Regions from separate parts of the Rahnella sp. 1L-D-7-B-C2 genome, predicted to be linked through region 1. Evidence: predicted binding sites of a transcription regulator. Region 1 holds the regulator's gene; each other region holds the start of a gene.

Evidence for each region. Region 1 encodes LexA, which represses DNA repair genes until DNA is damaged. Its sites were predicted from a motif close to TNCTGTATGTACATACAGNA; they were not measured.
Region 2: the regulator LexA is predicted to act here: its motif matches at 2,276-2,295, upstream of AC0Z7K_RS05345 (metal-dependent hydrolase).
Region 3: the regulator LexA is predicted to act here: its motif matches at 1,509-1,528, upstream of uvrB (excinuclease ABC subunit UvrB).

Annotation. Positions count from the first base shown of each region.
Region 1 covers NZ_JBXAVQ010000024.1:24,257-30,919, reverse strand. Annotated here, with positions in the region: gene ubiA (4-hydroxybenzoate octaprenyltransferase) at 1-586, shown strand, start outside; gene plsB (glycerol-3-phosphate 1-O-acyltransferase PlsB) at 673-3,153, opposite strand; gene AC0Z7K_RS22375 (diacylglycerol kinase) at 3,294-3,662, shown strand; gene lexA (transcriptional repressor LexA) at 3,782-4,390, shown strand; gene dinF (MATE family efflux transporter DinF) at 4,515-5,879, shown strand; gene AC0Z7K_RS22360 (CsbD family protein) at 6,072-6,281, shown strand; gene zur (zinc uptake transcriptional repressor Zur) at 6,458-6,663, opposite strand, start outside.
Region 2 covers NZ_JBXAVQ010000002.1:371,998-378,660, forward strand. Annotated here, with positions in the region: gene hxpB (hexitol phosphatase HxpB) at 1-189, shown strand, start outside; gene kduI (5-dehydro-4-deoxy-D-glucuronate isomerase) at 488-1,324, shown strand; gene kduD (2-dehydro-3-deoxy-D-gluconate 5-dehydrogenase KduD) at 1,402-2,163, shown strand; gene AC0Z7K_RS05345 (metal-dependent hydrolase) at 2,314-2,871, shown strand; gene AC0Z7K_RS05350 (L-cystine transporter) at 3,058-4,449, shown strand; gene kdgR (DNA-binding transcriptional regulator KdgR) at 4,532-5,323, opposite strand; gene AC0Z7K_RS05360 (MFS transporter) at 5,561-6,663, shown strand, end outside.
Region 3 covers NZ_JBXAVQ010000005.1:157,555-164,217, reverse strand. Annotated here, with positions in the region: gene uvrB (excinuclease ABC subunit UvrB) at 1-1,385, opposite strand, end outside; gene AC0Z7K_RS10880 (ABC transporter ATP-binding protein) at 2,375-3,085, shown strand; gene bioD (dethiobiotin synthase) at 3,104-3,781, opposite strand; gene bioC (malonyl-ACP O-methyltransferase BioC) at 3,926-4,732, opposite strand; gene bioF (8-amino-7-oxononanoate synthase) at 4,716-5,867, opposite strand; gene bioB (biotin synthase BioB) at 5,871-6,663, opposite strand, start outside.

The DNA.
Region 1 (6,663 bases):
GCTGTTTGCCGGGCTGGTGCTGGTGTCGTTCCTGCTGGTGCTGACCCTCAACCGCATGACGATTTTCCTCTCGCTTGCCGCGCTGGCGCTGGCGTGGATTTACCCGTTCATGAAACGCGTCAGCCATCTGCCGCAGTTTGTATTGGGCGCGGCGTTTGGCTGGGCGATCCCGATGGCTTTCGCAGCCGTCAGTGAAACCGTTCCGCTCAGTTGCTGGTTATTGTTCGTGGCAAATATCTGCTGGACGGTGGCCTACGACACGCAATATGCGATGGTCGATCGCGATGACGATTTGAAGATTGGCGTAAAATCGACGGCCATTTTGTTTGGCCGTTTTGACACGCTGATCATCGGCCTGTTGCAGCTGGCAACGCTGGTTCTGATGGCGATGGTCGGGCATCTTTCCCTGCTTGGCGCGCCGTTCTACTGGTCGCTGTTGCTGGCCGCAGCGCTATTTGCGCACCAGCAAAAACTGATCGCGAAGCGCGAACGTGACGCCTGTTTCCTGGCTTTCCGTCAGAATAACTATGTTGGCCTGGTGTTGTTCCTTGGCATCCTGATGAGTCTGTCGGCGTTCAGTTTCTAATCCCTTCAGACAATGAAAAAACGCCCGGACTTTTTGCAAAGTCCGGGCGTTTTGTTTTCTACCTTTTAAAGCGCTAGTACGGGCGATTAATGATCGGTATCGCGCACATCCATCTTAGGTTCAGCCGGCGGTTCAGTCGGCTGTGGCAGCTCGGAAGGCATACCGGCGCTTTCGATAGTGAGTTTGATGTCTGGCGTCATCAGGTCGCTAAGCATGTTGTAAATCTCGCGCGTTTGTTCCTGAATCGCATCACCGATATCGTTGATATAACCCTCTGCGCGCAGCGTGCCAACCAGCGTTGAGAATACCGCTTTATCGAAGAACTCAGGGGCATTGATACCGTGCAGCACCGACAGACGCTGCGCCATAATCCGGCTCTCTTTTTCCAGCGCACCGCGGTTAATGCTTGGATTGGTTGTGAGCAAGGAGAAGGTGATCGCGTAGCGTTGCAATGTTTCACGTACACCGGCAGCCAGCAGTTGCAGCGTGCGGATACGTGCCGGGTTCAGCGATAACTCATCATCTTCCAGATGAATAATCTGCTGACGCGCCAGTTCCAGCGTCAGAACATCCAGCACCTGTGGCAGATCGGTTTTATCGAAATGCATGAACAGTTCGGCTTTCAGCATCGGATAAATCAGTTCAACCTGACGCAGCAACTCCTCGCGGGTGACCAGACGGTGGTGCATCACGATGCTTGAAATCAGCGATGGTAACACCAGCATATGATGGATGTTGTTGCGGTAGTACGTCATCAGTACGGCTTGCTCGCGCGGCAGAACGATAATGTCACCGATATTATCTTTTTCGACCTGGAACTTGTTCATGTTCAGCGCGTGATCAAGTAACTGATCGGCGGTCAGATCGGGCACCGTTGAATCAGCATTGTACGGCACATTGCGCAGCAGCTGCAGGTAGCAATCAATCTGCTCAGTCAACTGTTCGCGGGTCAGTGAGCGCTGACGGGACGCCAGCAGCGCGGTACAGCACAGGTTCATGGCGTTGGCAGCCGCTGAATTGTTGATGCGCACCATAATCTGCTCAGCCAGATCCTGCACCGTCGGCGTCAGCCAGCTCGGGCGCTGGGCTTCGATAGGGTCGATCGCCTCACGCCACGTTGGCACGTTTTGGTTCAGATAGGTGGTCAGATGCAGAGGTTCACCGAAGTTCACATAGCCCTGACCGAGGTTGCGCAGCTTACGCAGTCCGTTGAGCATTTGAGTCAGGCTCTCTTTCTCTTTGGTCGCGCCGCGTAACTCTTTCGCGTAAGTTCCCACTTCCATCACGTGTTCGTAACCGATGTAAATCGGCACCAGCGTAATAGGGCGGGAACCGCCGCGCAGCATGGCCTGAATCGTCATCGCCAGCGTGCCGGTTTTTGGCTCCAGCAGACGCCCGGTTCGCGAGCGGCCCCCTTCGACAAAGTATTCCACCGAATAACCCCGGCTGAACAGCTCGCCCAGATATTCGCGGAACACGGTCGAGTAAAGTTTATTGCCTTTAAAGGTACGACGGATAAAGAACGCACCCAGACGGCGGAAAATCGGGCCGGCTGGCCAGAAATTCAGATTGATACCGGCTGCAATGTGTGGTGGCACCAACCCCTGATGATAGAGCACGTAAGACAGCAGCAGATAATCCATGTGGCTGCGGTGGCAGGGCACATACACGATTTCCTGACCGTCCTGCGCTAACTGGCGCACGCGCTCGGCGTTATTCACGTTGATGCCTTTATACAGGCGGTTCCACGTCCAGCTCAGTACGCGGTCGGAAAGGCGCACGGCTTCATAAGAGAAGTTCGCGGCAATCTCTTCCATCAGCGCGATAGCGTTTTGCTGGGCCTTTTCGTGTGAAATCTTTTTGCTGCGCGCTTCATCTTCAATGGCTTTTTCAATGGCTTTCGAGGCCAGCAGCTTATTGAATAAATCCTGACGGGCAGGCAGGCGCGGGCCGACTGCTGCCAAACGCAGGCGAGAGAAGTGCATTCGCGCCACGCGGGCGAGCTTTTGCGCGATGGTTTTATCCGTACCGTGCTCGGTCGCCATGTAGCGCAACGACACCGTATTAGAGAAGCGGACAAAACTGTCGCGGCCTAGCCACAACACGGCGAAGAATTTCTGAATGCCGTTCAGCACGCGCAGATGCGGCGTATCCTGACCTTCACGGCCCGGTGCACGTCCGAACATCACCGAGACGGGCAACATCTGAATGTCTAAATCCGGATTATTACGGTGCAGATCCAGATAGTCGTGGAACAGCTTTACGGATTCCTGCTTCGGCGTGTAATACGAAAACACGCGCGGGCCTTCAGCGATAAACACATGGCTTGGCAGCAGTGTGCCGTCGATATCCAGCGGAATCAGCGGATCGGGCAAATTCTGGGCAAGACACTGCGCACGCAGGGTCAGCAAATCTGCTTTGGAGTTATAAGGTAATACGTACAGGATCGGGCGCGTCGGGTCTAAGTGCAACTCGGTCACCGGATCTGTAGGTATGACTTTGCTCTTTACCAGCAATGAAAGCGGTAAATTCAATAATGTGTAATAAAGTCTACGCCAACCTGACATAAAAACGTGAAGCCTCTTGTTAGCCATTTCGCCGCAAGGATACCAGAAAGCTCAAATGAGATCTGTGGTGATGAGAGACCATTAAACCGCTAAAATGCATCAAACACCCGAAGGACTACCCCTCAAGGATCAGTAACAGAATGGCGAACCAAGTCACTGGATTTACCCGAATTTATAAAGCAGCCGGATATTCATGGAAAGGGCTGAAAGCGGCATGGCAAAATGAAGCGGCTTTCCGTCAGGAAGCCAGTGCGGCTATCCCCTTAATTTTGCTCTCATTCTGGTTCGATGTGAGCAGCATCGAACGCATCCTGCTAATCGGCTCGGTGGTCCTGGTTTGCGTGGTGGAATTGCTCAACAGCGCCGTGGAATGCGCAATCGACCGCATCGGGCCTGAGTTTCACGTGCTCTCAGGACGTGCCAAAGACATCGGGTCGGCTGCTGTACTGTTGACCATCATATTGGCGATTTTTGTCTGGGTCAGCATCTTTTGGCCGCGATGGTTCTGATTTGGAATCTGTATTCCAGGAATCGCGCTTATGCACTGTTTTTATTCAATCTTAGGTTTTCATTGCCCGTATAGCTGTATATACTCACAGCTAGACTGTATAAACAACCAGGGGGCGGAATGAAAGCTTTAACGACCAGACAACAAGAGGTCTATGACCTGATTCGCGATCATATCTCCACTACGGGTATGCCACCAACCCGCGCGGAGATTGCCGCTCGTCTTGGGTTCCGTTCCCCGAATGCTGCGGAAGAACACCTGAAAGCTCTGGCGCGTAAAGGCGTCATTGAGATTGTCTCCGGGGCTTCGCGCGGTATCCGTCTGCTGATGGAAGAAGAAGAAGGTTTACCGCTCATTGGCCGTGTAGCCGCCGGTGAACCTCTGCTGGCTCAGCAACATATCGAAGGACACTATCAGGTAGATCCCGCGATGTTTAAACCGAGCGCGGATTTCCTGCTGCGCGTTAGCGGTATGTCGATGCGCGATATTGGGATTCTTGATGGTGATCTTCTGGCCGTGCATAAAACGCAGGACGTGCGTAATGGCCAGGTTGTCGTCGCCCGTATCGATGATGAAGTCACGGTAAAACGCCTGAAGAAACAAGGCAACGTGGTGCAGTTACTGCCTGAAAACAGCGAGTTCCAGCCGATTGTGGTGGATCTGCGTGAGCAAAACTTCAGCATTGAAGGCTTAGCGGTTGGTGTTATTCGCAACGGCGACTGGATCTAATCAGTCAACGAAAATGCGATTTCTGCGCTTTCCCCTGAACTAAGTCACACGAATTTCGCATCATCGCCCCTCACGGGGCGATTTCATTTTAGGCATATCCTGAACCTCCGGCATGAGATTCTCTATGCAACATCAATCCCTTCTGCAAAAGTTTCAACACACTTTTCTGAGCCCGACCGATAAAGCCCTCTGGATGCTCGCGCTGCCAATGATCTTTTCTAATATCACTGTGCCTTTGCTGGGACTGGTGGATACGGCAGTGATCGGTCATCTCGACAGCCCGGATTATCTCGGCGGCGTCGCGGTGGGTTCGATGATCACCACCTTCCTGTTCATGATGCTGCTGTTCCTGCGCATGAGTACCACCGGTATGACCGCGCAGGCGCTCGGCGCGAAAGATAAAGTCCTGCTGGCGCGCGCTTTTGTGCAGCCTTTTCTTCTGGCTGTGCTGGCGGGTGTGGTGATTTTATTGTTCCGTCATCCGCTGATGGAAGGGGCTTTTTACATTGTTGGCGGCAGTCAGTCGGTGCTGGAACAGGCGCGGCTGTTTATTGAAATCCGTTGGATTAGCGCGCCCGCTTCTCTGGCAAATCTGGTGATCCTGGGCTGGCTCCTCGGAATTCAATACGTGCGCGGGCCGGTGATTTTACTGATTGCCGGTAACCTGCTTAACATCGTGCTGGATCTGTGGCTGGTGATAGGGCTCGGCTGGAATGTACAGGGCGCAGCGACGGCAACTGCCTGTTCGGAGTATTTCACGCTGTTCATCGGGCTGTGTTTTGTCTGGCGTGTGATGAAGCGCTGGGGGATCACTTTCCCGCTGCTGACCTCATCGTGGCGCGGCGACTTGCACCGGTTGCTGAGTCTCAACCGTGACATTATGCTGCGTTCGTTACTACTCCAGCTCTGTTTCGCCTCGCTGACTATTCTCGGGGCGCGGCTCGGCAGCCATATTGTTGCGGTGAATGCCGTTCTGATGAATCTTCTGACCTTTACAGCTTTTGCGCTCGATGGCTTTGCTTACGCGATTGAAGCCCATTCCGGTGAGGCGTTTGGTGCCCGTAACCGTGAAAAACTGCTGAAGGTATGGCGCGCAGCCTGTCGGCAGGCGGGTCTGGTGGCACTGGCGTTTGCGCTGTTGTATGCCCTGACCGGCGAGCAAATTATTAATGCGCTGACGTCTCTGCCAGAGCTGCGCCAGCTGGCTGACAGTTATCTGGGATGGCAGATTGTTCTGCCGCTGGTCGCGGTCTGGTGTTACCTGCTCGATGGTATGTTTATCGGCGCGACCCGCGGGCGGGATATGCGCAACAGCATGGCGATTGCCGCACTCGGGTATGGACTGACGTTGCTGTCATTACCGCTTTTGGGCAACCATGCGCTGTGGCTGGCGCTGACCGTCTTCCTCGGGCTGCGGGGCGTTTCTCTCGGCTGGATATGGCACCGGTACTGGCAGCGAGACGCATGGTTTTCCTCGTCATCACACTGAATTGGCGACTTTTTTACATGGCAGGATATAGCGGTTAGTCGTTATATCCTGCTTTGGAATAATCCTAATAACGCGTTTTATCCCTTCGTTTGCAGGATAAATCCAAATTCTCTACTAACCTTAGAAGTGTTAAGCCCGAGCTGCAGCGGTAACCCGCAGCTCCATAAACCCTAAGGTAACAGGAGATATTTTATGAATAAGGACCAAGCCGACGGTAACTGGAAGCAGTTTAAAGGCAAAGTAAAAGAAAAATGGGGCAAGCTGACTGACGACGATCTGACCGTAGTGGAAGGTAAACGCGATCAGCTGGTTGGTAAGATTCAGGAGCGTTACGGCTATCAGAAAGATCAGGCCGAGAAAGAGCTCAAGGATTGGGAATCAAGCAACAAATATCACTGGTAAAAACGCGACTCCCCCTCGTGTTTCAGTGACGTATCCTGAGTAGAAGCTGCTCCTACCCGGAACGCTTTCAGGATACGGGTACAAGGATGTACCCACTGTTTTATCTTGAGTACGTCAGCCGTAAAGTCCTCCCGACAGCACCGCATCCTCGCTATTCAAATCCCGCGATATAAAATTTAGCGTTTCTTCACCACAATTGTGTGGTCGTGATCGCAGTGGTCGTGGCTTTCGCATGTCTCAACGACTTTGCATTCGCCGCACAGACCATGCGCTTCTACTACGGAATGACGTAATTCGAACCCAGAATCCAGTGCCAGTTTCGCCAGGCGCTCTTCGATACCGTCAGTGGTTTTTTCCGTCACCAGACCGCAGCGATCGCAAA
Region 2 (6,663 bases), on a different contig from region 1:
GAGTTGCAGGTCGATCCGCTAAACTGCGTCACGCTGGAAGACTCCTTTAACGGCATGGTCGCCACCAAAGCGGCGCGTATGCGCTCGATAGTCGTTCCGGCACATGAATTCAGCGCCGACCCGCGCTGGGCGCTGGCAGATACCAAATTGTCCTCACTTGAAGAACTTGTTCCCGCACACATCCGCTGACTGTCAGGCGTAGCAGACTGAAATCCGCTGCTGCGCCGTTAATTTCCTCTTCGCTCTCTTTCGTATTCCCTTCCCTCCCCTCCTTGTCGGTTAATTTCGGAAATCATGAGCTGCCTCATAAATAAATAAAACGTTATTTCATTTTTATTGAATTCGCATGCCAATGAACTTATGCTTTCTGTAATACGGACGAGCCGGGTGCTCTCCTGCTTCTGTACGCTGTTACTGCCACGCAACGGTCAGACTAGCCCGGCAAGTCCTCCTTAATATGCACATCACAACGCACGAGAGGCACGACATGCAAGTTCGTCAAAGCATCCACAGCGACCACGCTAAAACCCTTGATACCTCTGAATTACGCCGCGAGTTTCTCATTGAAAAGATCTTCGAGAGAAATGCCTACACCATGACGTACAGTCATATTGACCGCATTATTGTGGGTGGCGTGATGCCAGCTGAAAAAACGGTTTCTGTCGGGGACGAAGTCGGTAAGCAGCTTGGCGTGAGCTATTTCCTTGAGCGCCGTGAGCTGGGTGTGATAAATGTCGGCGGGCCAGGCGTCATCGTCGTCGATGGCACAACTTATGAAATCGGTCATGAAGAAGCGCTGTACGTCGGTAAAGGCGCGAAACTGGTTGAATTCAGTAGTATAGATGCCACTAAACCCGCCAAGTTTTACTACAACAGTGCTCCGGCTCACACCGCTTTCCCGAACAAAAAAATTACGCTTGCAGAGGCCTCTCCGCAAACTATCGGCGATGCCGCCACCAGCAACCGCCGAACCATCAACAAATTCATCGTGCCGGACGTTCTGGAAACCTGCCAGCTGACCATGGGGCTGACCAAACTTGAAGAAGGCAGCCTGTGGAATACCATGCCGTGTCACACCCATGAGCGCCGTATGGAAGTGTATTTCTATTTCAACATGGAAGAAGAGACCGCGGTCTTCCACATGATGGGGCAACCACAGGAAACGCGTCATCTGCTGGTTCACAATGAGCAGGCGGTAATTTCTCCGAGCTGGTCTATCCATGCGGGCGTGGGAACAAAAAACTATACCTTTATCTGGGGTATGGTCGGTGAAAATCAGGTATTCGACGACATGGATCATGTCAAAGTCAGCGAGATTCGCTAATCCAGTGGCTCCGCCACATTCCGGCGGAGCCTTCCAATCTTTCAGGCGAATATGCCGTTGCAAAAGAGACTCTGATTATGATCCTCAATGCGTTTGAATTAACTGGCAAAGTTGCCATCGTGACCGGTTGCAACACCGGGCTTGGGCAAGGAATGGCGCTCGGACTGGCGCAGGCGGGCTGCGATATCGTCGGCATTAATGTGTCTGAGCCGGATGAAACAGCTGAAAAAATCGTCGCAACCGGCCGACGCTTCCTCGACCTGCGCGCCGATTTGAGCAGCATTCAGGGAATTCCTGAACTGATAGAAAAAGCGGTCAGCGAATTCGGCCATATTGATATTCTGGTTAATAACGCCGGGATTATCCGCCGTGAGGATGCTATCGAATTTAGTGAAAAGAACTGGGACGACGTCATGAACGTCAACAGCAAAACGCTGTTCTTTATGTCCCAAGCCGTCGCGAAACAGTTCATCAAACAAGGTAACGGTGGCAAGATCATTAACATCGCGTCGATGCTGTCCTATCAGGGCGGAATACGTGTCCCTTCCTACACCGCATCGAAAAGTGCAGTGATGGGTCTGACCCGGCTGATGGCCAATGAATGGGCGAAGCATAACGTTAACGTGAATGCGATTGCACCGGGGTACATGGCGACCAACAATACTGAGCAACTACGCTCGGACGGTGAGCGCAGTAAAGAGATCCTCGATCGTATCCCGGCGGGACGCTGGGGCTTGCCAGAAGACGTGATGGGGCCGGTGGTTTTCCTGTCCTCCAAAGCTTCGGATTATGTCAATGGCTACACCATCGCCGTCGACGGTGGCTGGCTGGCCCGCTAAGAATAATACGTGACAATTTAAAGGCGTATTTCTATACGCCTTTTCCCCTTTAATCAATCCATTGACAATTAGTTACAGGGTTCCGCTTCCACGATTGTGACAGTTTCACTTATACTGGATAAAATAACAGTTATCCAGTTCGGACGCGTCATGACGGCGGAAGGCCACCTCATTTTTTCTATCGCCTGTGCGGTATTTGCCAAGAAGGCGCAGCTCTCACCCGAGCTGGCGCACGGCGACTGGTGGCATATTATCCCTGGGTCGTTGCTGACGTGCCTGCTGCCGGACATTGATCACCCAAAATCACTGATCGGCCAACGCCTTAAATGGATTTCCCATCCGATTGCCCGTGCCTTTGGCCATCGCGGTTTTACGCACAGCCTGCTGGCGGTCATCGGCGGTATTTTTCTTTTACGTACCCATTTCCCCCACGACTGGGTTATCCCGGCTGATGCCTTTCATGCCATGGTCATTGGCTATCTCAGCCATATTCTTGCCGATATGCTGACGCCGGCGGGTGTTCCTCTGCTCTGGCCGTGCCGCTGGCGTTTTCGCCTGCCGATTATTAATAGTCAGAAAGGCAACCAGCTGGAACGAACGCTTTGCCTGGTATTGGTCGGATTTACGCTGTTCTGGCCCGACTGGACGCCCATCATTGGTGCAATCAACCCCGATATATTTAATCATCTGCTGAAACTCTTTATCTGATTAGCATAAAATTTCGACAATCCGGCGATAATTAATACGAATACCACCAAAAAGTTATAATGCATTCTTTTTGGATATAAATGATCGTGCACCCAAACTGATATTCTTCACCCCAACGCTATGGGATGGTGCAATCCTTTTTGGAACACCCGTTTAAAATATAAAACTATAAGTCTGGAGTTTGGTATGAATCTTCCGCTCGTTCTTAACGTAGTGGTTTTTGTTGCTTTGCTTATACTGCTGGCGCAAACCCGTCACAAGCAGTGGAGTCTGGCAAAGAAAGTCCTGGCAGGTCTGGGGCTCGGCGTAGTATTTGGTCTGGCACTGCAGCTTATTTACGGCTCTGATGACCCGGTTCTGAAAACGTCAATTACCTGGTTTAACATCGTCGGTAATGGTTATGTGCAGTTGCTGCAAATGATCGTGATGCCGCTGGTGTTCGTTTCTATTTTAAGTGCGGTCGCAAAATTACATAACGCGTCCTCATTGGGTAAAATCAGTTTCCTGACCATCGGCACTCTGCTGTTTACAACGCTTATCGCCTCACTGGTCGGTATCTTTGTGACGGGTTTGTTCGGCCTGACCGCGGAAGGTCTGGTGCAGGGTACGCAGGAAACCGCGCGTCTGACCGCCATTCAGTCCAACTATGTTGGCAAAGTGGCAGACCTGAGTGTGCCTCAGCTGATCCTTTCCTTTATACCTAAGAACCCGTTTGCCGATCTGACCGGTGCAAGCCCGACGTCAATCATCAGTGTCGTGATCTTCGCCGCGTTTGTGGGCGTTGCTGCCCTGCAGCTGGTGAAAGATGATGCGGAGAAAGGCCCTCGCGTTTTGGTCTTCATTGATACCCTGCAGGCGTGGGTGATGAAGCTGGTGCGTCTGGTGATGAAACTGACTCCTTACGGCGTGTTGGCTTTGATGACCAAAGTGGTGGCAGGTTCGAACGTTCAGGATATCGTCAAGCTGGGCAGCTTCGTAGTGGCTTCATATATGGGTCTGGCGATTATGTTCGTCGTCCACGCTGTCCTGTTGTCCTTCACCGGCGTTAACCCGGCTAAATTTTTCCGTAAAGTCTGGCCAGTGCTAACCTTCGCTTTCACCAGCCGTTCAAGCGCAGCGACTATCCCGCTGAGCGTGGAAGCGCAAACCCGTCGTTTGGGTATTCCGGAATCTATCGCCAGCTTCGCAGCATCCTTTGGCGCCACTATTGGCCAGAATGGCTGTGCCGGTCTGTATCCGACCATGCTGGCCGTAATGGTTGCCCCGACAGTCGGCATCAACCCATTTGATCCTATGTGGATTGCCACACTGGTAGGTATCGTAACACTGAGTTCTGCGGGTGTTGCAGGCGTCGGGGGCGGTGCAACCTTTGCGGCGCTGATAGTGTTACCAGCAATGGGTCTGCCGGTCACCCTGGTCGCGCTGCTTATCTCCGTTGAACCACTGATCGATATGGGTCGTACTGCGCTGAACGTCAGTGGTTCCATGACCGCCGGTACCATCACCAGCCAAATCCTGAAGCAAACCGATAAGACGGTAATGGATTCAGAAGAAACGGCTGAGCTGGCTCACCGCTAAGTACCCGAAGTTTAAAAACAAAAAACCGAAGCTAAGCTTCGGTTTTTTTTCGTCTGAATCTGGCGCCTGTACGGCGTGTATCTCAGAAAGGATAGTCGTGGAAACCAATCTGCTCTGAAATATTGCGCGCCGCCGTGTGCAACATAGCAACGTAATCAGTTTTACTTTCTTCAGAGAAACGAATCGTCGGGAAGGAAATACTCAACCCCGCGATCACCACGCCAAAGCGGTCGAATACCGGCACAGCGATACAACGAAGCCCCTGCTCCTGCTCTTCATTATCTTCACCGTAACCTTGCACACGCACCTGATCCAGCGCCTTTTGTAAATCAGCAGCATTCATGATGGTATTTTCAGTACTGCGGGTGAATTCAATTTCCTGTAACAGCGCACCGACTTCGGCTTTATCGCCCCACGCCATCAGCACTTTACCGATAGCAGTGGTATGCAGCGGGTTACGGCGACCGATACGGGAATGCATACGCAGGTTATACATCGAATCGATTTTATGGATGTAAACAATGCCGTCTTCATCCAGCGCACCAAGGTGGATGGTTTCACGTGTCAGACGCGACAATTCACGCATCTGAATATCCGCGCTGCGGATCAGATCGACGTTTTGCAACGCTTTCGCGCCCAGTTCAAACAATTTGAGTGTCAGCGAGTATTTCTCTGATTCCCCTTCCTGCGCGACATATCCCAAAGATTTCATCGTCTGCAAAAAACGATAGACAGTACTTTTGGACATCATGACGCGTTGAGAAAGTTCAGTGATACCAATCTCACGCTCTTCGCCCAGCGCCTGCAAAATACCAAAAACTTTCAAGACTGAGGAAACGGAATCGGGTTGCTTATCAAGATCTGCGATAGCCATAGAATGAATTACCTGCTCGCGTTGGTTTTGTTTCAAAAAAAATAGAACGTGGTTTTTATTATAGTGGCAAGCATCACGCGGAAGCAATCGGGGTATTGAACAGTAGTGTAAGAACTGTTAACTCCGTTTCATAATCTGCACCGTCAAAATAAATCGTCACAGACTGTGACTGTTGTCACTTTACGTTGATTAGCGTAGTAATATTACCCTCACTGATCACAATGCACTGCAGACTCTATGACGCCGACTTCAATACCCAACGACGGACTTCCCGTTCCCCAGCGATATGGGGCGATTATAGCAATCGCTCTGGGCATCACCGTTTCGGTCCTCGATGGCGCCATCGCCAACGTGGCACTCCCGACGATCGCCAATGATTTCCACGCCAGCCCTGCAGCGTCAATTTGGGTGGTGAACGCCTACCAGTTGGCGATTACCATCTCGCTACTTTCTCTCGCCTCGTTAGGGGATATTTTCGGCTACCGTCGTATCTATCAGACAGGCCTGCTGGTGTTTAGTATTACGTCGCTGTTTTGTGCGCTCTCAGACTCACTGGCCACGCTGACTGTCGCCCGCGTTTTACAGGGCTTTGGGGCGGCGGCGATCATGAGCGTCAACACGGCGCTCATCCGGATTATTTATCCGCAACGCTTTCTGGGCCGAGGCGTGGGGATCAATGCGCTGATTGTCGCTGTCTCGTCTGCCGCCGGGCCAACTATCGCGGCCGGGATCTTGTCGGTGGCCTCGTGGCAATGGCTGTTTGCCATTAACGTCCCTATCGGGATCGCCGCCCTGCTGCTGGGTCTCAAATTCCTGCCACCTAATCCGACAAGAAGCCAGGGGCAACGCTTTGATTTTACCAGCAGCGTAATGAATGCGCTGACCTTTGGGTTGCTGATCATCGCCATCAGCGGTTTTGCTCAGGGCCAGAATCATTTACTGATTCTGGGAGAGGTGGTTGCATTGCTGATTATTGGCTGGTTCTTCGTACGCCGTCAGCTCTCGCAGCCTTTTCCTCTGCTGCCGGTGGATTTGCTGCGTATTCCCATTTTCAGTCTGTCACTCGGTACCTCGCTGTGTTCCTTCAGCGCGCAAATGCTGGCATTCGTCTCACTGCCCTTCTTCTTGCAAAATACGCTTGGTCTGAATTCGGTGGATACCGGTCTGCTGCTGACACCGTGGCCGCTAGCGACGATGGTGATGGCACCGATTGCAGGAAGACTGGTCGAGCGTTATCACCCCGGAATGCTGGGTGGCATCGGGCTTATCGTCTTTTCATTCGGACTGTTTTCACTCTCCTTACTGCCACCGGAACCTTCACATCTGAATATTATCTGGCG
Region 3 (6,663 bases), on a different contig from region 1:
AAATCCTCAGCCATGCGCTTGGTCAGCGTGGTGACCAGCACACGCTCGTTGATGGCAACGCGTTTGCGGATCTCCGACAGCAGGTCATCAACCTGAGTGGTCACCGGCCGCACTTCGATCAGGGGATCGAGCAGACCGGTCGGACGCACCACCTGTTCGACGACGTCGCCACCGGATTTTTCCATCTCATAGGTGCCGGGCGTGGCGGAGACGTAAATACTTTGCGGCGCGGCGGCTTCGAATTCCTCAAAGCGCATCGGACGGTTATCGAGCGCCGACGGCAGACGAAAGCCGTATTCCACCAGCGTTTCTTTGCGCGAACGGTCGCCTTTGTACATCCCGCCGATTTGCGGAATGGTGACGTGGGATTCATCGACAATCAGCAGGCCGTCGGCTGGCAGATAGTCAAACAGCGTTGGCGGCGGCTGGCCGGGACCACGTCCGGAAAGATAACGCGAATAGTTTTCGATGCCCGAGCAATAACCCAGCTCGTTCATCATTTCGAGATCAAACTGCGTGCGCTGGCTGATGCGCTGTTCTTCCAGCAGTTTGTTATTGCCGAGCAGCACTTTGCGCCGGTCGGCCAGTTCCACCTTGATGTCTTCCATCGCCTGCACGATACGTTCGCGCGGGGTGACGTAGTGCGTTTTCGGGTAGATGGTGAAACGTGGCACTTCATGCTGAACCTGCCCGGTCAGCGGATCGAACAGCGACAGCCGCTCGACTTCCTGATCAAACAGCTCGATGCGCACCGCCAGATCGTCTGATTCCGCCGGGAAGACGTCAATCACTTCACCGCGTACGCGGAACGTACTGCGCTGGAAAGCCTGATCGTTACGGGCATATTGCAGCTCGGCCAGACGGCGCAGGATCGAACGCTGATCGATGATCATGCCCTTCGTCAGGTGCAACATCATTTTGAGATACAGATCCGGATCGCCCAGACCGTAAATCGCCGATACCGACGCCACCACGATCACATCGCGGCGTTCCAACAGGGCTTTAGTGGCAGAAAGACGCATCTGCTCGATATGTTCGTTCACCGAGGCATCTTTTTCGATAAACGTGTCCGAGCTTGGGACATACGCCTCAGGCTGGTAGTAATCGTAGTAAGAAACGAAGTATTCAACGGCGTTTTCCGGGAAGAACTCTTTCATCTCGCCGTAAAGCTGCGCCGCCAGCGTTTTATTCGGCGCCAGCACCATCGTCGGACGGTTGAGATCAGCAATGACGTTCGCCACGGTAAAGGTTTTGCCGGAGCCGGTGACCCCAAGCAACGTCTGGTGCGCCAGACCGTTCTCCAGCCCTTCTTCCAGACGACGGATTGCCTCAGGCTGATCGCCTGACGGTTTAAATTCGGAATGCAGTTTGAACACTTTACTCATGACGGGCTACCTGACTGAAGAAGAAGACGCACAAGACCATTGGCAAAAACAGGACCTGGGGCGGAGGATCAGTATGGAAGACTCCTCATTTTTTGCCACTGCTGATTTTTGCCGCCACTATAATACTGTATATAAAACCAGCCTCCAATGACTATTCCTCACACAGCGTTTAACTGGTTGGCGTACCTGCACTTTTTTAGGTTCTCGGCAAAACGGTTTTTTCACCATCAGATGACATTCCTCCCCAAAATTTATCATCTGTTAACTTACTGACCACAGGTTGACGAAAACTGACACTGTCAGTGCGAACGAATTGGGGCCGTATTGCTTTTAACTAACCATTTGATAAAAAAGAACATCATTAAAAAGCCGCGAATTCGGGCAAACCGAGCGCAACCCCCGTCCCGTCTCGTCTGTAGCATCTTTTCTCACTCTCATGCACAAGGTTATCCACAGGAATAGTGGATAACTCACAGCACGCCGCGCACAGCGGGAGTTGGTAAAAAACATCCTTCAGGCAATTCAGGCCTCTGAGTGGTCTTTTTTAGTTATTTTTTATCTTTTTTATCTCCTCATTTATGCCTATTTTGCCTAAATTACAGTGCTGATGTTTCTTGCAAAAATCAAAAAGTACGATCTAAAGGATCTTTAAACATTCCCGCACCGGATCCTTTGCACCAAAATCAGTGAGACCGGCACTGGCAAAGTGCAGCGCTATTCTCCATATGCACTGTGAGCGACATCAAAACCTGAGCAACGCTTATGAATAATCCGAAATCCCCGCCCGCCGTAGCGTTAACACCCCCGTAACTTCTCTTTTTATTCTGCTTTATGAAACTTGGCCTGAGAGTTGCAAATTCCCTGCTGTGAGAGATTTTATGAAGCATTCCCCTGCAGAAGGCGTGAACAGTGGAATAAAAATGTCAGAAAAATGACAGTGGCCGTCAAAGTGAAGTTCAGCGGAACGCTCCGTGAGCGAGGGAGGTCTGATGTTAAGTGTAAAATCGGTTAACCAGTATTACGGTCAGAAACACATTTTGTGGGATATCAATCTCGAACTTTACCGCGGGCAATGCACCGGTTTGATCGGGCGAAACGGCGTCGGTAAAACGACGCTGATTAACTGCATCATGGGGCATCTGCCGGTCAAAAGCGGTGCGATCTTCTGGCAGTCCGCCAATGAAGAACCGCAAAGTTTACTCAATCTGCCGGTAGAAAGCCGGGCGCAAATGGGAATTGGCTACGTGCCGCAGGGGCGACAGATCTTTTCGCAGATGAGCGTCGATGAAAATCTGCAAATTGCCATGATGTCCAGCCGCAATAAGACGCGTCGCGTGCCTGAGCAGGTGTACGACCTGTTTCCAGTACTTAAGGAAATGGGTTCACGCAAGGCGGGTGAGCTTGATGAGAGCCAGCAACAGCAGCTGGCCATCAGCCGGGCGCTGGTTCAGCAGCCGGAACTGCTGATCCTTGATGAGCCGACCGAGCACACCAGCGCGGCGATGGCGGCGAATATGGGGAACATCATTCACCGGCTCAATCGCGACCTCGGCCTGACGCTGCTGCTGGTGGGCCACAAGCTGCCGTTCATTCGTAGCGTCGCTGACCGGTTTTGTCTGGTCGACGGCGGGCGAAACGTCGCGCAGGGCACGCTGGCACAGCTCGACGATACGCTGGTCAAAAACTATCTGACCTTCTGATGTCTGTTTTTGACGGTTTTAGTGACTCAGACGGTCGAGACTGAGATATTGCCCAAGATTGACGTCCGGTCCGACACTCAGGTACGGGATCTCGCCCAGCAGTGGCGCAGGCAGCATACGCGTGAGCGTATCCATGTAAGCCTGATGATGCTTCCCCGTTTCCTGAACGTCGTTGGCAATCCATCCCGCCAGCGGTAAACCGCTCTGCGCGATAGCCTGTGCGGTCAGCACGGCGTGATTAATGCACCCGAGACGCATCCCCACCACCAGCACCACCGGCAGTTGCTCGGCAACCACCCAGTCGGCAAAGGTATAGTCAGCGGTCAGCGGCGTATACCAGCCGCCCGCGCCTTCCACCACCACCCAGTCCGCCAACGGTTCGAGATGACGCAGGCCTGCCGATAATACAGCCGGGTCGATGGGGCATTTTTCCAGTTCGCTGACGATATGCGGCGAGGTGGGTTCGACAAAGGTGCACGGATTCACTTCGTCATAGCGCAACCCGACAGTGCTGAACGCCTGCAACGCCAGCGCATCGCTGTTGCGCGGCCCTTCGGCGGTCATTTCACTGCCTGATGCCACCGGTTTATACCCGGCGGTGGAGTGTCCGGCCTGTGCTGCTGCCTGTAAAAACGCACTTGTCGCGACGGTTTTACCGACTTCGGTATCGGTGCCGGTAATAAAGTATTTTTTCATGTTTTAGTTAAACAAATCTGGAGTTGGTTTATCTCCCTCCCCTGCGAAGGGGAGGGCCGGGGTGGGGTATTAATGGCAACTCTGGCTTTCAAGTTGCCTGCAAAACCCCCTCCCAACCTCCCCCGTCGCAGGGGGAGGAGTAGATTAACGTGGGATCAGTTCTTCCACCTGCAAAATGCCGTAGACCATCCGGTAGTTGAGCGGCAGGATGCCGTCGCGGCGGACGTAATGTTTCTCCAGCAATTGCAGACGCTCTCGCCCGCCCAGCCCGCCGATGCGACCGTTTTTGATGTGCGTCGCGCCAATGCCTTTCAAAGATCGCATCAGCGACATCACGTCAGGGAATTCGGCGACGTGATCGCTGAAAGTGACTTCATGGCGATACGGCGCGCAGGCTTCGGCGATTTTGTCCGGCGTCAGAAATTTGTTCACGTGGCGGCGCCCGTCGACTTTCATCCATGCGGCAGCCAGTTCGTTCAGCGAGCCTTCAGCCAGCGTGGAGAAAATCACCAGCCCGCCGTTGCGGGTGACGCGGTGCATTTCTTCCAGCGCGCGCGGCAAGGCATTGCACCACTGCACGGCCAGATTACTGAAACAGATGTCGACGGAGTTGTCGGCGAACGGCAAACGCTCGATGTCACCGGGCACATATTCGTCGGCCGAATCCAGCTCGCGGGCACGCGTTAACATGCCCTCGGAGAGATCCAGCGCGATGACATGATTGCCCTGCGCCCGCCAGTGGCGGCTGAAATAGCCGGTGCCGCAGCCCGCATCCACCACGGTGTTTTTCACGCCGTCAAGTTCATACATCGTCAGGTACGGCGCGGCGAGAGAGAGTAATTCCTCCCCGACATCACGCTGCAACTGCGCGGCATTTTCATAACTGATGGCGGCGCGACTGAACGCGTCGGCCACCGCTTGTTTATTCACTAATTCAGTGACTGCACCCATGAAGGGACTCCAGCAAAAAATCGATATCTTCCGGCCTGTGCGCTGCCGTCAGGGTAATACGCAAGCGCGCACTGCCCGGTGGCACCGTCGGTGGACGGATGGCGCTGACCCACAACCCGCACTCGCGCAGCCTTGCCGCCAGATCCAGCGCGGGCTGATTTTCACCCACGATAACGGGCTGGATCGCGGTCTGTGACCCGGTCAGCCCGTACGGCAATCCGGCGGCACCCGCGCGAAAACGGGCAATATTGGCGGCCAGTTTATCACGCAGACCGTCGTCTTGCTGGATCCGCGCCAACGAGGCCTGCAACGCACAGACCTGCGCGGCAGGCATCGCGGTGCTGTAAATCAGATGACGGGCAAACTGCAACAAATAGTCGGCCGTTGCGTCATCGCACAACACCGCCGCTCCGCTGCATCCGAACGCTTTGCCAAAGGTCACCACCAGCAGCTCAGGGCGGACGCCCTGCTGCCAGCAACTGCCACGTCCCTGCTCGCCGATCACCCCGACGCCGTGAGCATCATCCACCATCAGCCAGCTGCCGTGCGCCTGCGACAAACGGTGCAAACCGGCGAGCGGCGCGGCATCCCCGTCCATGCTGAATACGCCTTCGGTCACCACCAGCGTTTCGCCGGCCACCGGTTTTTCCAGCAGACTTTGCAGAGAATCCGGCTGATTGTGATGAAAACGACGCAGCTGCGAAGGTGCGTGCGCGGCGGCTTCCAGCAAAGACGCGTGGCTAAGTTTATCCGCCAGCACGCGATCCTGGCGTTGCATCAGCGCCGCCAGAATCGCCTGATTGGCCGCAAAACCGGAGATAAACAGCAGCGCGCGCGGATACCCCTGCCACGCTGCCAGTTGCCCCTCAAACTCCGCGTGCGCATCGCTGTAACCGGTAACGTGACCGGAACCGCCGCTGCCCGTGCCGTATGTCTGCGCGCCCTGCTGCCAGGCGGCAATCACTTCAGCGTCCTGACTCAGGCCGAGATAATCGTTACCCGAAAAATTCAGATAACGCCGGTCGCCCTGGGTCAGAAAGCGCGCACTGCCGCCACGGTTAGGCTGACGCACGCGAAATGCGGCGGCCTGTTTACGGGCGAATATCGCGGCATCGATCCGCGTTTGCCAGCTCATCGGTCAGACGGCAGCGTTGTAGAATTGCGGCGTATCGGCGTGAACCAGCTGTTCGGCCAGCGCGGCCTGCTGCTGGTTATCGCCCATTTCCGTTTCGAACACCTGCGGGTTCAGACCGAGTTTGCCGAACAGGATCAAATCTTTGTCTTCCGCCGGGTTTGGCGTAGTCAGCAGTTTGCAACCGTAGAAGATCGAGTTGGCACCGGCCATAAAGCACATCGCCTGCGTCTGCTCACTCATCTGCTCGCGGCCTGCGGAGAGACGCACGTAGGATTGCGGCATCATGATGCGCGCCACGGCGATGGTGCGGATAAAATCGAAAGGATCGACGTCGTCGTTATCGGCCAGCGGTGTGCCTTTGACTTTCACCAGCATATTGATTGGCACGCTTTCCGGCGGCACCGGCAGGTTTGCCAGCTGCATCAGTAAACCGGCGCGGTCTTTGACCGTTTCACCGAGGCCGACAATGCCGCCGGAGCAGACTTTAATGCCCGCGCCGCGCACTTCCGCCAGCGTATCCAGACGTTCCTGATAGCTGCGGGTGGTGATGATGCTGCCGTAAAATTCCGGCGAGGTATCGAGGTTATGGTTGTAGAAATCCAGCCCGGCTGAGGCCAGACGCTGCGCCTGCGTGGTATTTAGCGAGCCCAGCGTCATGCAGGTTTCCATCCCCATCTCTTTCACGCCCTGCACCATCTGCTCGAGGTAAGGCATGTCACGGTCATGCGGGTTTTTCCACGCCGCACCCATACAGAATCGTGTCGAACCGGCGGCCTTCGCCTGACGCGCTGATTCC